Regions from separate parts of the Exiguobacterium acetylicum genome, predicted to be linked through region 2. Evidence: a T-box and tRNA genes for the amino acid it is inferred to sense, from the RefSeq annotation. Region 2 holds a T-box; the other holds one or more tRNA genes.
What was found. The T-box of region 2 lies ahead of serS (serine--tRNA ligase). A T-box ahead of a tRNA ligase gene usually reads a tRNA of that ligase, here a tRNA-Ser.
Positions count from the first base shown of each region.

Region 1: it has a tRNA-Ser gene. The T-box ahead of serS (serine--tRNA ligase) is inferred to sense a tRNA for this amino acid. The anticodon was not compared.

Region 1 is NZ_CP082333.1:705,812-714,139, reverse strand. It holds gene trmL (tRNA (uridine(34)/cytosine(34)/5-carboxymethylaminomethyluridine(34)-2'-O)-methyltransferase TrmL) at 1-165, opposite strand, end outside; gene K7G97_RS17570 (methylated-DNA--[protein]-cysteine S-methyltransferase) at 169-648, opposite strand; gene queG (tRNA epoxyqueuosine(34) reductase QueG) at 623-1,783, opposite strand; tRNA gene K7G97_RS03735 (tRNA-Gly) at 1,873-1,943, opposite strand; tRNA gene K7G97_RS03730 (tRNA-Gly) at 1,982-2,052, opposite strand; tRNA gene K7G97_RS03725 (tRNA-Leu) at 2,057-2,137, opposite strand; tRNA gene K7G97_RS03720 (tRNA-Cys) at 2,174-2,247, opposite strand; tRNA gene K7G97_RS03715 (tRNA-Gly) at 2,254-2,328, opposite strand; tRNA gene K7G97_RS03710 (tRNA-Gln) at 2,337-2,408, opposite strand; tRNA gene K7G97_RS03705 (tRNA-His) at 2,419-2,491, opposite strand; tRNA gene K7G97_RS03700 (tRNA-Trp) at 2,501-2,571, opposite strand; tRNA gene K7G97_RS03695 (tRNA-Tyr) at 2,576-2,659, opposite strand; tRNA gene K7G97_RS03690 (tRNA-Phe) at 2,691-2,766, opposite strand; tRNA gene K7G97_RS03685 (tRNA-Asp) at 2,774-2,849, opposite strand; tRNA gene K7G97_RS03680 (tRNA-Met) at 2,858-2,931, opposite strand; tRNA gene K7G97_RS03675 (tRNA-Glu) at 2,942-3,016, opposite strand; tRNA gene K7G97_RS03670 (tRNA-Ser) at 3,038-3,128, opposite strand; tRNA gene K7G97_RS03665 (tRNA-Asn) at 3,155-3,229, opposite strand; rRNA gene rrf (5S ribosomal RNA) at 3,236-3,351, opposite strand; rRNA gene K7G97_RS03655 (23S ribosomal RNA) at 3,453-6,366, opposite strand; rRNA gene K7G97_RS03650 (16S ribosomal RNA) at 6,534-8,095, opposite strand.
Region 2 is NZ_CP082333.1:13,962-22,289, forward strand. It holds rRNA gene K7G97_RS00045 (23S ribosomal RNA) at 1-992, shown strand, start outside; rRNA gene rrf (5S ribosomal RNA) at 1,041-1,156, shown strand; gene guaB (IMP dehydrogenase) at 1,308-2,774, shown strand; gene pdxR (MocR-like pyridoxine biosynthesis transcription factor PdxR) at 2,817-4,265, opposite strand; gene pdxS (pyridoxal 5'-phosphate synthase lyase subunit PdxS) at 4,337-5,224, shown strand; gene pdxT (pyridoxal 5'-phosphate synthase glutaminase subunit PdxT) at 5,218-5,796, shown strand; gene K7G97_RS00075 (D-alanyl-D-alanine carboxypeptidase family protein) at 5,888-7,123, shown strand; T-box leader at 7,136-7,343, shown strand; gene serS (serine--tRNA ligase) at 7,405-8,328, shown strand, end outside.

The DNA of each region.
Region 1 (8,328 bases), 690 kb from region 2:
GAATTCCCAGTAATCGAGACCCGCACGTTTAAGTTGCTTATCGTCCGTCGAGAAGCCGAGCGGTCGGATCAAGTGAAGGACGGAATGCGTCGCTGCACATGTGCGTGAAATATTTCCTGTATTTTGAGGAATCTCCGGTTGATACATAACGACATGAATAGCCATGGTTTAATTCTCTCCTATCTCATGCGCTAAAAGCGCTTCTTTATGGGCAATCCCACTTGCAAAGCCCGTCAGTTTACCAGTCGCCCCGATGACACGGTGACACGGATAAATTAACGCGATCGGATTCCGGTTCAAGGCACCACCAACGGCTCGTGCTGCCTTTGGTTTCCCAATCATTCGAGCCAGTTCACCGTAACTGATCGTCTGACCAAACGGAACGGTTCGTAAAGCGTGCAATACTTGCTCTGCAAATGGTGTGACACGCAACTGACAAGGAAGTGCATCAAGCGCTTGTCGATCGCCGACTGCGTAACGATCAAACGCCATGCGCCAAGCTTTTGGTAATTCACCGTCGTCGGTTTCTTCTTGCAAATAGGTTCGAGCACGCTCTTCATTCAATCCAAAATCGAGATACACGATGTGCTCTTTTTCCCATGCGACGAGCAATGTACCAAATTCATAAGTGAGCTGTTGAAATGGCATCTGCTTCCCCCCACTCCTCAAGTAACCGTTGTCCTTCGGTTTGCACATCCACTGCAATATCGGCTAAAAGACGTGATTCGATGTACGACTTCTCATCAATTCCGCCAATCCGACCGACTGCCCAGAGTGCCAGTGCCCGCATGTCTTCACGGGCATCGTTTTCCGTCATTAACCGTAACGCCTCAATCGCGCTCTTGTCTCGATAATGGACGAGCGCACAAATCGCATTACGTTGAATCGGCTTCTTTCCACGCCATGCGCCAGACAACGTACCGAACCGGCTCTTGAACTCACGGTTACTCATGGATAAGAGTGGAACTAAGAGCGGTTTGACTTGCTCTGGATCCGGCTGCAGTTCAGCGTGATGTGTCGCATTTTTCTTCCGGTTATACGGACATACTTGCTGACACGTATCACAACCGTACAGACGGTTCCCAAGCGCCATTCGGAATGGTTCTGGTAGTAGTGTTTTCGTCTGCGTCAAAAACGAGATGCACCGTTTAGCGTCGATGACGCCAGGTTCAACAAGCGCATCCGTTGGACAAGCGTCGATACACTTATTGCATGTCCCGCATAATTCTTCGACTGGCTGATCCGGCGGTAGGACGATATCTGTAATCAGTTCACCAAGATAGAGATAGGATCCGTGCTCCTCACTGATGATCGAGCAGTTTTTCCCACTGAATCCGATACCTGCTCGTTCTGCTACTGCACGATCGACGAGTTCTCCTGTATCGACCATCGAGCGCGTCCTTGCACCTGGACTCAATTCTTGAATTTTTTCTTCAAGTAACGTCAAGCGTTGGCGCAACGCTTGGTGATAATCCAGTCCCCAGGACGATCGACAAAAGATTCCCCGTCGCTCCCCTTCCTTGCCACGAGGTGCATTTTTGAGAGTACTTGGATACGCGACCGCAATGGCAATAATCGAAGCGGCATCTTCAACGAGTAGAGACGGTGTCGTTCGAAGATCGAGATCGGGCTCTTCAAAACCAGAAGCGAATCCTTTTTCTTGTTGCGCTTTCAAGCGACGTTTTAAGACAAGAAATGGATCAGCCGTCGTCACCTTCAATTCATCGATCCCAATCTCTGCTGCGTACTCTTGTAAAGCTAATTTCAATTGTACACCATCCATCACGATCTACTCCTTTCCTCGTTAAAATCCCATTCCTAAACAAAAAGAGCAAGGTGTCAGCGAAAACGACACATTGCTCTTTTTTGGTAAGCGGGTGAAGGGAATCGAACCCTCGTCATCAGCTTGGAAGGCTGAGGTTTTACCATTAAACTACACCCGCATGATCAGGTGAAACATCAGATTGTGTAAAAAGTATAAAGCGGGTGAAGGGAATCGAACCCTCGTCATCAGCTTGGAAGGCTGAGGTTTTACCATTAAACTACACCCGCAAGATACCGGTGGTCGGAATCGAACCGACACTCCAAAGGAACACGATTTTGAGTCGTGCGCGTCTACCAGTTCCGCCACACCGGCACAATCTCTTGCAAAACTATTTAATTGAGAAATAGTTGGAGGCGCCAGTCAGAATCGAACTGACGATAAAGGAGTTGCAGTCCTCTGCCTTACCACTTGGCTATGGCGCCACTCATTGGAGCGGAAGACGGGATTCGAACCCGCGACCCCGACCTTGGCAAGGTCGTATTCTACCACTGAACTACTTCCGCTTGAAAAGCTGGGCTGGAAGGGATCGAACCTTCGCGTGCTGGAATCAAAATCCAGTGCCTTACCACTTGGCTACAGCCCAATAATAAGAGGGCGACTGATGGGAATTGAACCCACGAATGCCGGAATCACAATCCGGTGCGTTAACCACTTCGCCACAATCGCCATGGTAAACAGGGGCAGCAGGAATCGAACCCGCGCTGACGGTTTTGGAGACCGTAGTTCTACCGCTAAACTATGCCCCTATGGTGGTGGGGGGGGGCGGATTCGAACCGCCGAACCCGAGGGAGCGGATTTACAGTCCGCCGCGTTTAGCCACTTCGCTACCCCCCCACAAATGGGAAAATCATGTTGTTAATAAAGATGGTGGCTTTGGACGGAATCGAACCGCCGACACAAGGATTTTCAGTCCTTTGCTCTACCAACTGAGCTACAAAGCCTTAACAATGGCGGTCCTGACGGGATTCGAACCCGCGATCTCCTGCGTGACAGGCAGGCATGTTAACCGCTACACCACAGGACCGTATGTAATTGCGGGGGCCGGATTTGAACCGACGACCTTTGGGTTATGAGCCCAACGAGCTACCAGACTGCTCCACCCCGCGACGCTATAAATGGTGACCCGTACGGGATTCGAACCCGTGTTACCGCCGTGAAAGGGCGGTGTCTTAACCGCTTGACCAACGGGCCATTATAAATTGAAAGTGATGATGGCGGAGAGCAAGGGATTCGAACCCTTGAGACGCTTTTGACGCCTACACGATTTCCAATCGTGCTCCTTCGGCCACTCGGACAGCTCTCCATTGTACGTGGTGAAGAAGTAATAAATGGCTCCGCAAGTAGGATTTGAACCTACGACCTACCGGTTAACAGCCGGTTGCTCTACCGCTGAGCTATTGCGGAACGATCGCCTGGCAGCGTCCTATCCTCACAGGGGGAAGCCCCCAACTACTTTCGGCGTTCAAGTGCTTAACTTCCGTGTTCGGCATGGGAACGGGTGTGACCACTTGGCTATCGCCACCAGACATTTATTATCTTAACATTATGTTCGCATAACGTCAAGACTTTTTTTCGTTTTTTTGAAAGGCTCGCGCCCTCAAAACTGAAGTCATCAACAAGCATCTGCTAGAACAAGGCCTCGACCGATTAGTATCACTCAGCTCCACATGTCACCATGCTTCCACCCGTGACCTATCTACCTCATCGTCTCTGAGGGGTCTTTCTTGATTACTCAAAGGGAAATCTCATCTTGGAGGGGGCTTCATGCTTAGATGCTTTCAGCATTTATCCCGTCCGCACGTAGCTACCCAGCGATGCTCCTGGCGGAACAACTGGTACACCAGCGGTGCGTCCATCCCGGTCCTCTCGTACTAAGGACAGCTCTCCTCAAATTTCCTGCGCCCACGACGGATAGGGACCGAACTGTCTCACGACGTTCTGAACCCAGCTCGCGTACCGCTTTAATGGGCGAACAGCCCAACCCTTGGGACCTACTCCAGCCCCAGGATGCGATGAGCCGACATCGAGGTGCCAAACCTCCCCGTCGATGTGGACTCTTGGGGGAGATCAGCCTGTTATCCCCAGGGTAGCTTTTATCCGTTGAGCGATGGCCCTTCCATGCGGAACCACCGGATCACTAAGCCCGACTTTCGTCCCTGCTCGACTTGTAGGTCTCGCAGTCAAGCTCCCTTCTGCCTTTGCGCTCTACGAATGATTTCCAACCATTCTGAGGGAACCTTTGGGCGCCTCCGTTACTGTTTAGGAGGCGACCGCCCCAGTCAAACTACCCGCCTGACACGGTCCTCCAGCCGGATCACGGCTGCGAGTTAGAGACTCTATGCATGAAGGGCGGTATCCCAAGGGTGACTCCTCCGAAGCTGGCGCTCCGGGCTCGACGTCTCCCGCCTATCCTGTACATCATGCACAAAGCCTCAATATCAGGCTGTAGTAAAGCTCCATGGGGTCTTTCCGTCCTGTCGCGGGTAACCTGCATCTTCACAGGTACTATGATTTCACCGGGTCTCTCGTTGAGACAGTGCCCAAATCGTTACGCCTTTCGTGCGGGTCGGAACTTACCCGACAAGGAATTTCGCTACCTTAGGACCGTTATAGTTACGGCCGCCGTTTACTGGGGCTTCGGTTCAAAGCTTCGCTTGCGCTAACCCATCCCCTTAACCTTCCAGCACCGGGCAGGCGTCAGCCCCTATACGTCATCTTGCGATTTAGCAGAGACCTGTGTTTTTGCTAAACAGTCGTTTGGGCCTATTCACTGCGGCTCTACTCATGTAGAGCGTCCCTTCTCCCGAAGTTACGGGACCATTTTGCCGAGTTCCTTAACGAGAGTTATCCCGCGCGTCTTAGAATTCTCATCTCGCCTACCTGTGTCGGTTTACGGTACTGGCGCCTTCCCCCTCACTAGAGGCTTTTCTTGGCAGTGTGAAATCGTGACCTACGTCCCTACGGGACTCCGCATCGTTCCTTGACTTTGATGCCTGACGGATTTGCCAATCAGACGGTCTTGAAACTTGCACATGCACTTCCATCCGCATGCGTCACTATCCTCCTGCGTCCCCCCATTGTTCAAACGGTGGATCGGCGGTACAGGAATATCAACCTGTTATCCATCGCCTACGCCTTTCGGCCTCGGCTTAGGTCCAGACTAACCCTGAGCGGACGAGCCTTCCTCAGGAAACCTTGGGCTTTCGACGGAGGGGATTCTCACCCCTCTTTTCGCTACTCACACCGGCATTCTCACTTCCAAACGCTCCACTGCTCCTTCCGGTACAGCTTCACAGCGGTTTGGAACGCTCCCCTACCATTCCTTACGGAATCCGCAGCTTCGGTGGTATGTTTAGCCCCGTTACATTTTCGGCGCGGCGCCACTCGACTAGTGAGCTATTACGCACTCTTTGAATGGTGGCTGCTTCTAAGCCAACATCCTAGCTGTCTAGGCAGCGCCACATCCTTTTCCACTTAACATACACTTTGGGACCTTAGCTGGCGGTCTGGGCTGTTTCCCTCTTGACTACGGATCTTATCACTCGCAGTCTGACTCCCGAGTATAAGTTGCTGGCATTCGGAGTTTAACTGAATTCGGTAACCCTGTGGGGGCCCCTAGTCCAATCAGTGCTCTACCTCCAGAACTCTCAACCTCGAGGCTAGCCCTAAAGCTATTTCGGGGAGAACCAGCTATCTCCAGGTTCGATTGGCATTTCACCGCTACCCACACCTCATCCCCGCACTTTTCAACGTGCGTGGGTTCGGACCTCCAGTCAGTGTTACCTGACCTTCATCCTGGACATGGGTAGATCACCTGGTTTCGGGTCTACGACAACGCACTGAACGCCCTGTTCAGACTCGCTTTCGCTACGGCTCCGCCTCATCGGCTTAACCTCGCGCGTTATCGTAACTCGCCGGTTCATTCTACAAAAGGCACGCCATCACCCGTTAACGGGCTCTGACTACTTGTAGGCATACGGTTTCAGGATCTATTTCACTCCCCTTCCGGGGTGCTTTTCACCTTTCCCTCACGGTACTGGTTCACTATCGGTCACTAGGGAGTATTTAGCCTTGGGAGATGGTCCTCCCGGATTCCGACGGGGTTTCACGTGTCCCGCCGTACTCAGGATCCACTCTGGAGGGAAAACAGTTTCAGCTACAGGGCTGTCACCTTCTTCGGCCGACCTTTCCAGGTCCTTCACCTACTGTCTTCCTTTTTGACTCCGTATAGAGTGTCCTACAACCCCGAAGAGCATGCTCTCCGGTTTGGGCTGTTCCCGTTTCGCTCGCCGCTACTCAGGGAATCGCATTTGCTTTCTCTTCCTCCGGGTACTTAGATGTTTCAGTTCCCCGGGTCTGCCTCACGCTACGCTATGTATTCACGTAACATGTCCCATCCCATTACGGATGGTGGGTTCCCCCATTCGGAAATCTTCGGATCAAAGCATACTTACTGCTCCCCGAAGCATATCGCTGTTCGTCGCGTCCTTCATCGGCTCCTAGTGCCAAGGCATCCACCGTACGCCCTTCATACCTTGATCTAGCGTTGGTATTCTAAGAACACACGTCTTAAATGACATGGTTAATTAAAAGTTTGATGTCTTGTTGATGTCTTCAGTTTTCAAGGTGCGAGTGTCTCTATCGAGACTGAGAGACGAGCTCTCAAAACTGAACGATGGGCATGTCCCGTAAGGGACGTTTTCCTTAGAAAGGAGGTGATCCAGCCGCACCTTCCGATACGGCTACCTTGTTACGACTTCACCCCAATCATCTACCCCACCTTCGACGGCTGGCTCCTTGCGGTTACCTCACCGGCTTCGGGTGTTGCAAACTCTCGTGGTGTGACGGGCGGTGTGTACAAGACCCGGGAACGTATTCACCGCAGTATGCTGACCTGCGATTACTAGCGATTCCGACTTCATGCAGGCGAGTTGCAGCCTGCAATCCGAACTGGGAACGGCTTTATGGGATTGGCTCCACCTCGCGGTCTCGCTGCCCTTTGTACCGTCCATTGTAGCACGTGTGTAGCCCAACTCATAAGGGGCATGATGATTTGACGTCATCCCCACCTTCCTCCGGTTTGTCACCGGCAGTCTCCCTAGAGTGCCCAACTGAATGCTGGCAACTAAGGATAGGGGTTGCGCTCGTTGCGGGACTTAACCCAACATCTCACGACACGAGCTGACGACAACCATGCACCACCTGTCACCATTGTCCCCGAAGGGAAAACTTGATCTCTCAAGCGGTCAATGGGATGTCAAGAGTTGGTAAGGTTCTTCGCGTTGCTTCGAATTAAACCACATGCTCCACCGCTTGTGCGGGTCCCCGTCAATTCCTTTGAGTTTCAGCCTTGCGGCCGTACTCCCCAGGCGGAGTGCTTAATGCGTTAGCTTCAGCACTGAGGGGCGGAAACCCCCCAACACCTAGCACTCATCGTTTACGGCGTGGACTACCAGGGTATCTAATCCTGTTTGCTCCCCACGCTTTCGCGCCTCAGCGTCAGTTACAGACCAAAGAGTCGCCTTCGCCACTGGTGTTCCTCCACATCTCTACGCATTTCACCGCTACACGTGGAATTCCACTCTTCTCTTCTGTACTCAAGCCTTCCAGTTTCCAATGGCCCTCCCCGGTTGAGCCGGGGGCTTTCACATCAGACTTAAAAGGCCGCCTGCGCGCGCTTTACGCCCAATAATTCCGGACAACGCTTGCCACCTACGTATTACCGCGGCTGCTGGCACGTAGTTAGCCGTGGCTTTCTCGTAAGGTACCGTCAAGGTACGAGCATTTCCTCTCGTACGTGTTCTTCCCTTACAACAGAGTTTTACGATCCGAAAACCTTCATCACTCACGCGGCGTTGCTCCATCAGACTTTCGTCCATTGTGGAAGATTCCCTACTGCTGCCTCCCGTAGGAGTCTGGGCCGTGTCTCAGTCCCAGTGTGGCCGATCACCCTCTCAGGTCGGCTATGCATCGTCGCCTTGGTGGGCCGTTACCCCACCAACTAGCTAATGCACCGCAAGGCCATCTCAAGGTGACGCCGGAGCGCCTTTCATCAACGGACCATGCGGTCCGATGAACTATCCGGTATTAGCTCCGATTTCTCGGAGTTATCCCAATCCTTGAGGCAGGTTCCTTACGTGTTACTCACCCGTCCGCCGCTCATTCCACTGCCTTCCCTCCGAAGAGTTCCGTCAGTTTCCTGCGCTCGACTTGCATGTATTAGGCACGCCGCCAGCGTTCGTCCTGAGCCAGGATCAAACTCTCCATGAAGTGTTTGACTTGCTCGTTGTTGTGACCGAAGTCACGATTGACGAAGCTTGCGCTTCATTCGTTTTTGTATTCCGTAGAATACGATTTTTGCCTCATCGTTCAGTTTTCAAAGTTCGTCGTGTCGTTTTCAGCGACTTTAATAAGATATCACGGAATAACTTAAGCGTCAATCCCTTTTTGAAATCTTTTTTCTTTCTCGTCACCGTCCAGTGCGTGTTGCCCTGTCGACATGT
Region 2 (8,328 bases):
CCGTAACTATAACGGTCCTAAGGTAGCGAAATTCCTTGTCGGGTAAGTTCCGACCCGCACGAAAGGCGTAACGATTTGGGCACTGTCTCAACGAGAGACCCGGTGAAATCATAGTACCTGTGAAGATGCAGGTTACCCGCGACAGGACGGAAAGACCCCATGGAGCTTTACTACAGCCTGATATTGAGGCTTTGTGCATGATGTACAGGATAGGCGGGAGACGTCGAGCCCGGAGCGCCAGCTTCGGAGGAGTCACCCTTGGGATACCGCCCTTCATGCATAGAGTCTCTAACTCGCAGCCGTGATCCGGCTGGAGGACCGTGTCAGGCGGGTAGTTTGACTGGGGCGGTCGCCTCCTAAACAGTAACGGAGGCGCCCAAAGGTTCCCTCAGAATGGTTGGAAATCATTCGTAGAGCGCAAAGGCAGAAGGGAGCTTGACTGCGAGACCTACAAGTCGAGCAGGGACGAAAGTCGGGCTTAGTGATCCGGTGGTTCCGCATGGAAGGGCCATCGCTCAACGGATAAAAGCTACCCTGGGGATAACAGGCTGATCTCCCCCAAGAGTCCACATCGACGGGGAGGTTTGGCACCTCGATGTCGGCTCATCGCATCCTGGGGCTGGAGTAGGTCCCAAGGGTTGGGCTGTTCGCCCATTAAAGCGGTACGCGAGCTGGGTTCAGAACGTCGTGAGACAGTTCGGTCCCTATCCGTCGTGGGCGCAGGAAATTTGAGGAGAGCTGTCCTTAGTACGAGAGGACCGGGATGGACGCACCGCTGGTGTACCAGTTGTTCCGCCAGGAGCATCGCTGGGTAGCTACGTGCGGACGGGATAAATGCTGAAAGCATCTAAGCATGAAGCCCCCTCCAAGATGAGATTTCCCTTTGAGTAATCAAGAAAGACCCCTCAGAGACGATGAGGTAGATAGGTCACGGGTGGAAGCATGGCGACATGTGGAGCTGAGTGATACTAATCGGTCGAGGCCTTGTTCTAGCAGATGCATTGTTGATGACTTCAGTTTTGAGGGCGCGAGCCCGATCGTCTGGTGACGATAGCCAAGTGGTCACACCCGTTCCCATGCCGAACACGGAAGTTAAGCACTTGAACGCCGAAAGTAGTTGGGGGCTTCCCCCTGTGAGGATAGGACGTTGCCAGGCACTTGACCGATCTGCAGATTGCAGGTCGGTCTTTTTGTGTTATGTGAAACTTCAGACTGTTCTGATTATTGGTCGAGTCATTGACATGACACCCTCTGCTTGTTACCATAACATCAATATTCTTTTATAAAAGAGAAAGCGAGTGGATAACATGTGGGAGAACAAATTTGCTAAAGAGGGTTTGACGTTTGATGACGTCTTACTCGTACCCCGTCGTTCGAGTGTCTTGCCGCGCGACGTTGATTTATCTGTCACGCTATGTGAAGGGATCACACTTAATATTCCGTTGATCAGTGCTGGGATGGATACCGTCACAGAAGCACCGATGGCAATCGCAATGGCACGTCAAGGTGGTCTTGGTGTCATTCATAAGAATATGTCAATGGAAGAACAAGCAGAACATGTCGATCGCGTCAAACGTTCTGAAAATGGTGTCATCACGAATCCGTTCTATTTGACGCCAGAGCGTCAAGTCTACGATGCTGAGTATTTGATGAGTAAGTACCGCATCTCTGGTGTTCCAATCGTTAATAACGAAACAGAGCGTAAATTAGTAGGGATTTTGACGAATCGTGATCTTCGTTTCGTCAAGGATTACTCGACTGTCATTGAAACGGTGATGACGACAGAAGAACTCGTGACAGCAAAAGTTGGTACGTCCCTTGCTGAAGCAGAACAGATTCTCCACAAACATCGCATCGAAAAGTTACCACTCGTTGATGAGAACGGTGTATTAAAAGGGTTAATCACGACAAAGGATATCGAAAAAGTCGAACAGTATCCACATGCTGCGAAAGATCAGTTCGGACGTTTACTCGTCGCAGCAGCTGTCGGCGTAACGAAAGACGCTTCGACGCGCGCGAAGTTCCTTGTCGATGCAGGTGTCGATGCACTCGTCGTCGATACGGCACACGGTCACTCAGAAGGTGTTCTTCTTAAAGTACGTGAACTTCGTGAAGAATATCCAAACTTACCAATCATTGCGGGTAACGTTGCGACGGCAGAAGCAACACGCGATTTGATTGAAGCCGGTGCATCTGTCATCAAAGTTGGTATCGGACCTGGTTCGATCTGTACGACACGTGTTGTCGCAGGCGTCGGTGTACCACAAATCACAGCCGTCTTCGATTGTGCGACAGAAGCACGGAAACATGGTGTCTCGATCATCGCTGACGGTGGCATCAAGTATTCTGGCGATATCGTAAAAGCACTTGCTGCTGGCGGTCACGCTGTCATGCTCGGAAGCTTACTTGCAGGAGTAGAAGAGAGCCCAGGTGAGATGGAAATCTACCAAGGACGTCAATTCAAGACGTACCGTGGTATGGGTTCTGAAGCATCGATGAAACGCGGTAGCCAAGATCGTTACTTCCAAGAAGCAGACAAGAAGTTCGTTCCAGAAGGAATCGAAGGACGTGTCGCTTACCGTGGTAAACTCGGCGATTCGGTGTACCAACTCGTTGGTGGTATTCGTTCAGGTATGGGATACTGTGGCGCTGCAACGTTAGAAGAATTGCGTGAAGAGACACAGTTCATCCGTATGACGGGCGCTGGTTTGCAAGAGAGCCATCCGCACGATATTCAAATTACAAAAGAAGCATCGAACTATACACGTCAGTAAACAAAAGCCTCGTCTTTCTCTAGTAGAAAGGCGAGGCTTTTTTCATGATGATTTACGCAAGCTCCACGCGTCCATCAATAATCGTAATCCTTCCATCAACTCTGGCTCAGAGAGACTCGCAAATCCAAGGACGATTTGAGGCGTATCAGAGAGAAGTGGTAACTGGGCATACTGAGAAAGACCGTATACTTGGATACCTTGTTGTTGTGCCCGCTTTACTAGCTCCGGCTCCGTCATCCCGTTCGCTACGGATACAACGACATGGAGCCCTGCACTTTCACCGGTCAATCGTAAGGCAGGAATCCGGCGAAGTGATTGGATTAAGACGTCGAGCTTGCGACGATAGACTTTACGCATCCGGTTGAGATGTCGTTCAAAGTCGCCCTCTTTCATGAAGCGTGTCAAGATCGTTTGATCGAAGCGCGAGACACTACATGTATAGTGTGATAGTTCTATTTGATACCGTGAGCGTAAGACTTCGGGTAAGACCATATAACCGATCCGTAGGGAAGGCATGAGTGATTTTGAGAAAGTACTCATGTAAATGACACGATTGCTGTCCATGTTGTGTAAAGACGGAATCGATTTACCGCTGTAGCGGAATTCGCTATCATAGTCGTCTTCGATGATAAAACGGGTCGGATCCATCGCCGCCCAGTTTAACAACTGATGTCTTCGGTTGACGGATAAGATACTACCGGACGGAAATTGATGTGCCGGTGTGACATACATGACATCGACGTTTGATTCCTGTAAGTGATCAATCCGTAATCCATTCGCATCAACACGAATCGGTTCAATCATGCGTTCATGATTTTCAAGTAAGAGGCGTGTCGTATGATAACCGGGATCCTCGATACCGTACGTGACGTCGCGTCCCAGTAAGAAGAGGACGAGCGGCAATAATTGCTCGACACCTGAACCGACGACGATTTGTTCAGGAGAACAGACGACACCACGAGAATGATAAAGATAGGTCGCAATCTCTTCGCGTAACGCTAGATCGCCTTGTGGATGACCGAGTGAGACAAGTGGGTGGTGATCAGTGTCGATGATATCTTTGGCATACTTTCGCCAACGAGCGAACGGGAAAGAGATCCCTTCAATCTTACTTGGATGAAAATCATACGTGATGATCGGTGTTTCTTTAGTCACACGTGGTTCGATGACGGGTGAAGTTTTGACGTAAGCGAGTTCCTCATAGGCAAGAACGAAGTAGCCTTTACGTGAGATGGATTCAACATATCCTTCTGCGACAAGTTGTTGGTAAGCAAGTTCAATCGTCGTTTGACTTAAGTTCAAAAATTGACCGAGTTTTCGTTTGGATGGTAATTTCGTGCCGTATGCTAAACGACCGGCAATAATTTCATTTCGAATTTGTTGATAAAGCTGTTCATAAAGTGGTTTTTCCTGATTGCGCGTAAGTTGAAATGATAGCATGTCCATCTCGTCTGACTCCTTCTTCGTAAACTGACCTGTTGAAATCATCATAAACTGATACTTTTAAAAGTGTCAACGTTCCGTATACTAAAGGAGTGAAAGTCAACCAAGGGGGAATGGATATGGAACGTCAACAAGGAACGGATCGTGTCAAACGTGGAATGGCTGAAATGCAAAAGGGTGGCGTCATCATGGATGTGGTCAATGCGGAACAAGCGAAGATTGCGGAAGCAGCAGGTGCTGTTGCAGTCATGGCACTTGAACGTGTTCCGTCTGATATTCGTCGTGACGGAGGCGTCGCACGAATGGCGGATCCGTTGATTACGGAAGAAGTACTCGGAGCGGTCTCGATTCCCGTCATGGCAAAATGCCGGATTGGTCATATCGTCGAAGCACGTGTTCTCGAATCGATGGGGGTCGATTTCATCGATGAGAGTGAGGTCCTGACTCCGGCAGATGAACAATATCATTTACTGAAGTCGGAGTTCACCGTGCCGTTCGTCTGTGGCGCACGTGATCTTGGGGAAGCCGCTCGTCGTATCGCAGAAGGAGCCGCGATGATTCGGACGAAAGGCGAACCTGGGACTGGGAACGTCGTCGAAGCTGTTCGCCATATGCGACAAATTCAAGCACAATTGAATCAGATTTTACATGTCAGTCCAGATGAATTGATGACATTTGCGAAAGAATGGGGTGCTCCGTATGAAGTATTACGTGATATTCGGACACAGGGACGTCTACCGGTCGTCAACTTTGCAGCCGGTGGAGTCGCGACACCAGCTGATGCCGCACTCATGATGCACCTAGGGGCAGATGGTGTCTTCGTCGGATCGGGGATCTTTAAATCAGAACACCCAGAACGTGTCGCTCGGGCGATTGTCGAAGCCGTTACGTACAAAGATGATTTTGAACGGATCGCGTCTTTATCCAAAGGACTCGGAACAGCAATGAAAGGAATCGATGTCACATCGATGCCGTTTGAGGAACGGATGGCGACACGCGGATGGTAATTGGTATTCTGGATGTTCAAGGTGCGGTCCGTGAGCATCGACAGCAGCTTGAAGGTCTTGGTGTCGATGTCGTTCTCGTCAAACAAGTGAGCGATCTCGATGGACTCGATGGACTCGTCTTACCCGGAGGCGAATCGACCGCGATGCGTCGATTGATCGAACGCTATGAATTACTGGAACCGCTTCGGGAAAAGGCGACGACGTTACCGATGTTCGGAACATGTGCTGGAATGATTCTACTCGCAACCGCTGTCGAAGCAGGTCAGAGTCATCTCAACGCGATTTCGATGACGGTCCGTCGAAATGCCTTCGGTCGACAAATCGATTCATTTGAAGGATTGCTATCGGTTGAAGGAATTGAAGAGCCGATCGAAGCAGTGTTCATTCGAGCGCCATTGATTCTGTCTGCCGGGGAAGGAACACGAGTGATTGCGAAAGTCGAAGAGCAGATCGTTGCCGTCGAGACATCGTTACACCTCGCGTGTTCGTTTCACCCTGAATTGACAGAGGACGATCGCTTGCACCGCTATTTTTTACAAAAAATCAAACAGCGGCAGTCCGTCCGTTCATAAAGCGTGGAAGCATCTGACAGGTTCTACTGTCAGGTGCTTCTTTTGTGCTACACTATTCGTAAAACGAATGATTGAGTGAAGGAGAGACACGATGAAACGAATTTTACTACTCTGTTTAAGTGTGCTCCTAGTCGTAGGATTTCCTACAGCGGGACAAGCAGCACCTTCGATTCAAGCAGAGTCTTACATAATGGCCGATGCGGTCACAGGAAAAATCCTCCTTCAATCGGAAGCGGATGTTTCGTTGCCCCCTGCTTCGATGACGAAGCTGATGACGCTCTACCTCGTCAGACGACAAATCGAATTGAAAAAACTGACGTGGGATCAAAAAATCACGCCGAGTGCAAAAGTGTTAAAGCTTGCGAAGACGTCCGGAATCGCGCGTGTTCCAGTTAAAGCTAAAACATACACGGTTCGCGAGATGTATAATGCGGCGTTCATCAAATCGGCCAATGATGCAGCGGTCATGCTAGCCGAAACTGTCGCCGGTTCAGAAGCGGCGTTCGTTGAAAAGATGAATGAGACAGCAAAACAGTTCGGAATGAACGACACGGAGTATGCGAATGCCTCTGGTCTAGATGCTGTCGATGCGACCCTTCCAGGAACGAATTTGATGACAGCGACGGATATCGCGTTACTCGTCATCCGCTACATCAAGGATTACCCGGATGTCCTGGATGTGACGAACAAAACGCAGATGAAACTTGATGGAGAAGTCTTGAATAATTCGAATAAGATGTTGGCAAAGGAAAAATTCGCATATGCCGGCATGCGGGGAATGAAGACCGGAACGACTGATTTAGCCGGTTACTGCTTTGCAAGTGTAACGACACGGGATAATATGACGCTTGTCACGGTCGTCATGCGAACGGATTCCGATCAAGCCCGTTTCAAGGAAACGAAAAAGCTGCTCGACTATGGTTTTGCGACGTTTGAGCCGTTGACGTATTACGGAAAAGGCGAACGGATCAAAGACGTTCTTCCGATTAAAGGGGCAACCGTCCGAAAGCTAGACGTCGTCACGGACGGTTCGTTATACGTTACGGTCTTAAAACAAGCGGAGACGCGGGAACCACGATTCGACTTCTCCAAAACAACGGCGCCCGTGACGAAACAAGAAGTCGTCGGGACGGTGCAGGTCGCGGATGATGGAATCTATCTACCAGGATTTGAGACACCCCGCGTGAATTTATATAGCGCAACTGCGGTTCCACTTGCGAGTGTTCCGACACGTCTCGTCCGCGCTTGGACAGCGTGGTCGAAGCAAATTGAACAAGCGATTCAACAATCGACTCTTGTCAACTTCCAAGGCGATGGTGTAAAGTAAGACTAATCTCATAAAGATGCTATGAACGGACTAAGTAGATGTATCGATACTGTTAAGAGAGCTAGTGGGTGGTGTGAACTAGTCAGATCGATGGATTGAATCGAGCCGGATCGCACACCTTGCGAACAAGGTGCGGGTACGCCCGTTATCGCGTCTTAAGTTGGCTAGATGTGTCTAGCAATGAGGGTGGCAACGCGGATCCAGGTGATTCGTCCCTTTTCGGTAGGAATACCGGAAAGAGACGAGTCGCCTTTTTTTATGACATAAAGGAGGAATTACAGATGATTGATATTAAACGATTACGCCAAGATTTTGACGCCATTCAAGAAAAGTTAGCGCACCGAGGAGAGGACTTGACGGACATGAACCGTTTCCTCGCACTTGATGAGAAACGCCGAGAATTGATTGCGCGGACAGAAGTGTTGAAAGCAGAACGAAATGAAGCAACGAAAAAAATCGCTGAACTGAAGCGCAATAAGGAAAACGCGGACGAAGCGATCGCTGCGATGCGTAGTGTCGGAGACGAGATCAAGACGCTTGACGACGAGTTACGCGATGTTGAAGCGACATTGAACCAACTGCTCCTCGGTATTCCAAACATTCCACATGACAGCGTACCGGTCGGTTCTTCTGAAGACGATAACGTCGTCTTACGTGAAGTCGGTGACAAACCAGCGTTTGACTTCGAAGCGGTCCCGCACTGGGATTTGATGGAGCAATTAAAAATCGTCGATGTCGAGCGTGCCGGAAAAGTAACAGGCAGCCGTTTCGTCTTTTACCGCGGAGCGGGGGCACGTCTTGAGCGGGCATTGATTAACTTCATGATGGATCTTCATCAAGATCAGCATGGGTACACAGAAATCTTGCCACCACTCATGGTCAACCGTGACTCTATGACAGGAACAGGACAATTGCCGAAGTTCGAAGAGGATGCCTTTAAGATTGAAGAGACGAACTACTTCCTCGTACCGACAGCAGAAGTGCCGGTGACGAACATGCACCGTGAAGAAATCCTAACAGCAGATCAGTTACCAATCGGCTATGCGGCATACAGCCAATGTTTCCGTTCAGAAGCAGGTTCTGCGGGACGCGATACACGCGGTTTGATCCGTCAGCACCAATTCAATAAAGTTGAACTCGTTCGTTTCGTCAAACCAGAAGAATCTTACGAGCAGCTTGAATTGTTAACAGGACAAGCAGAAACG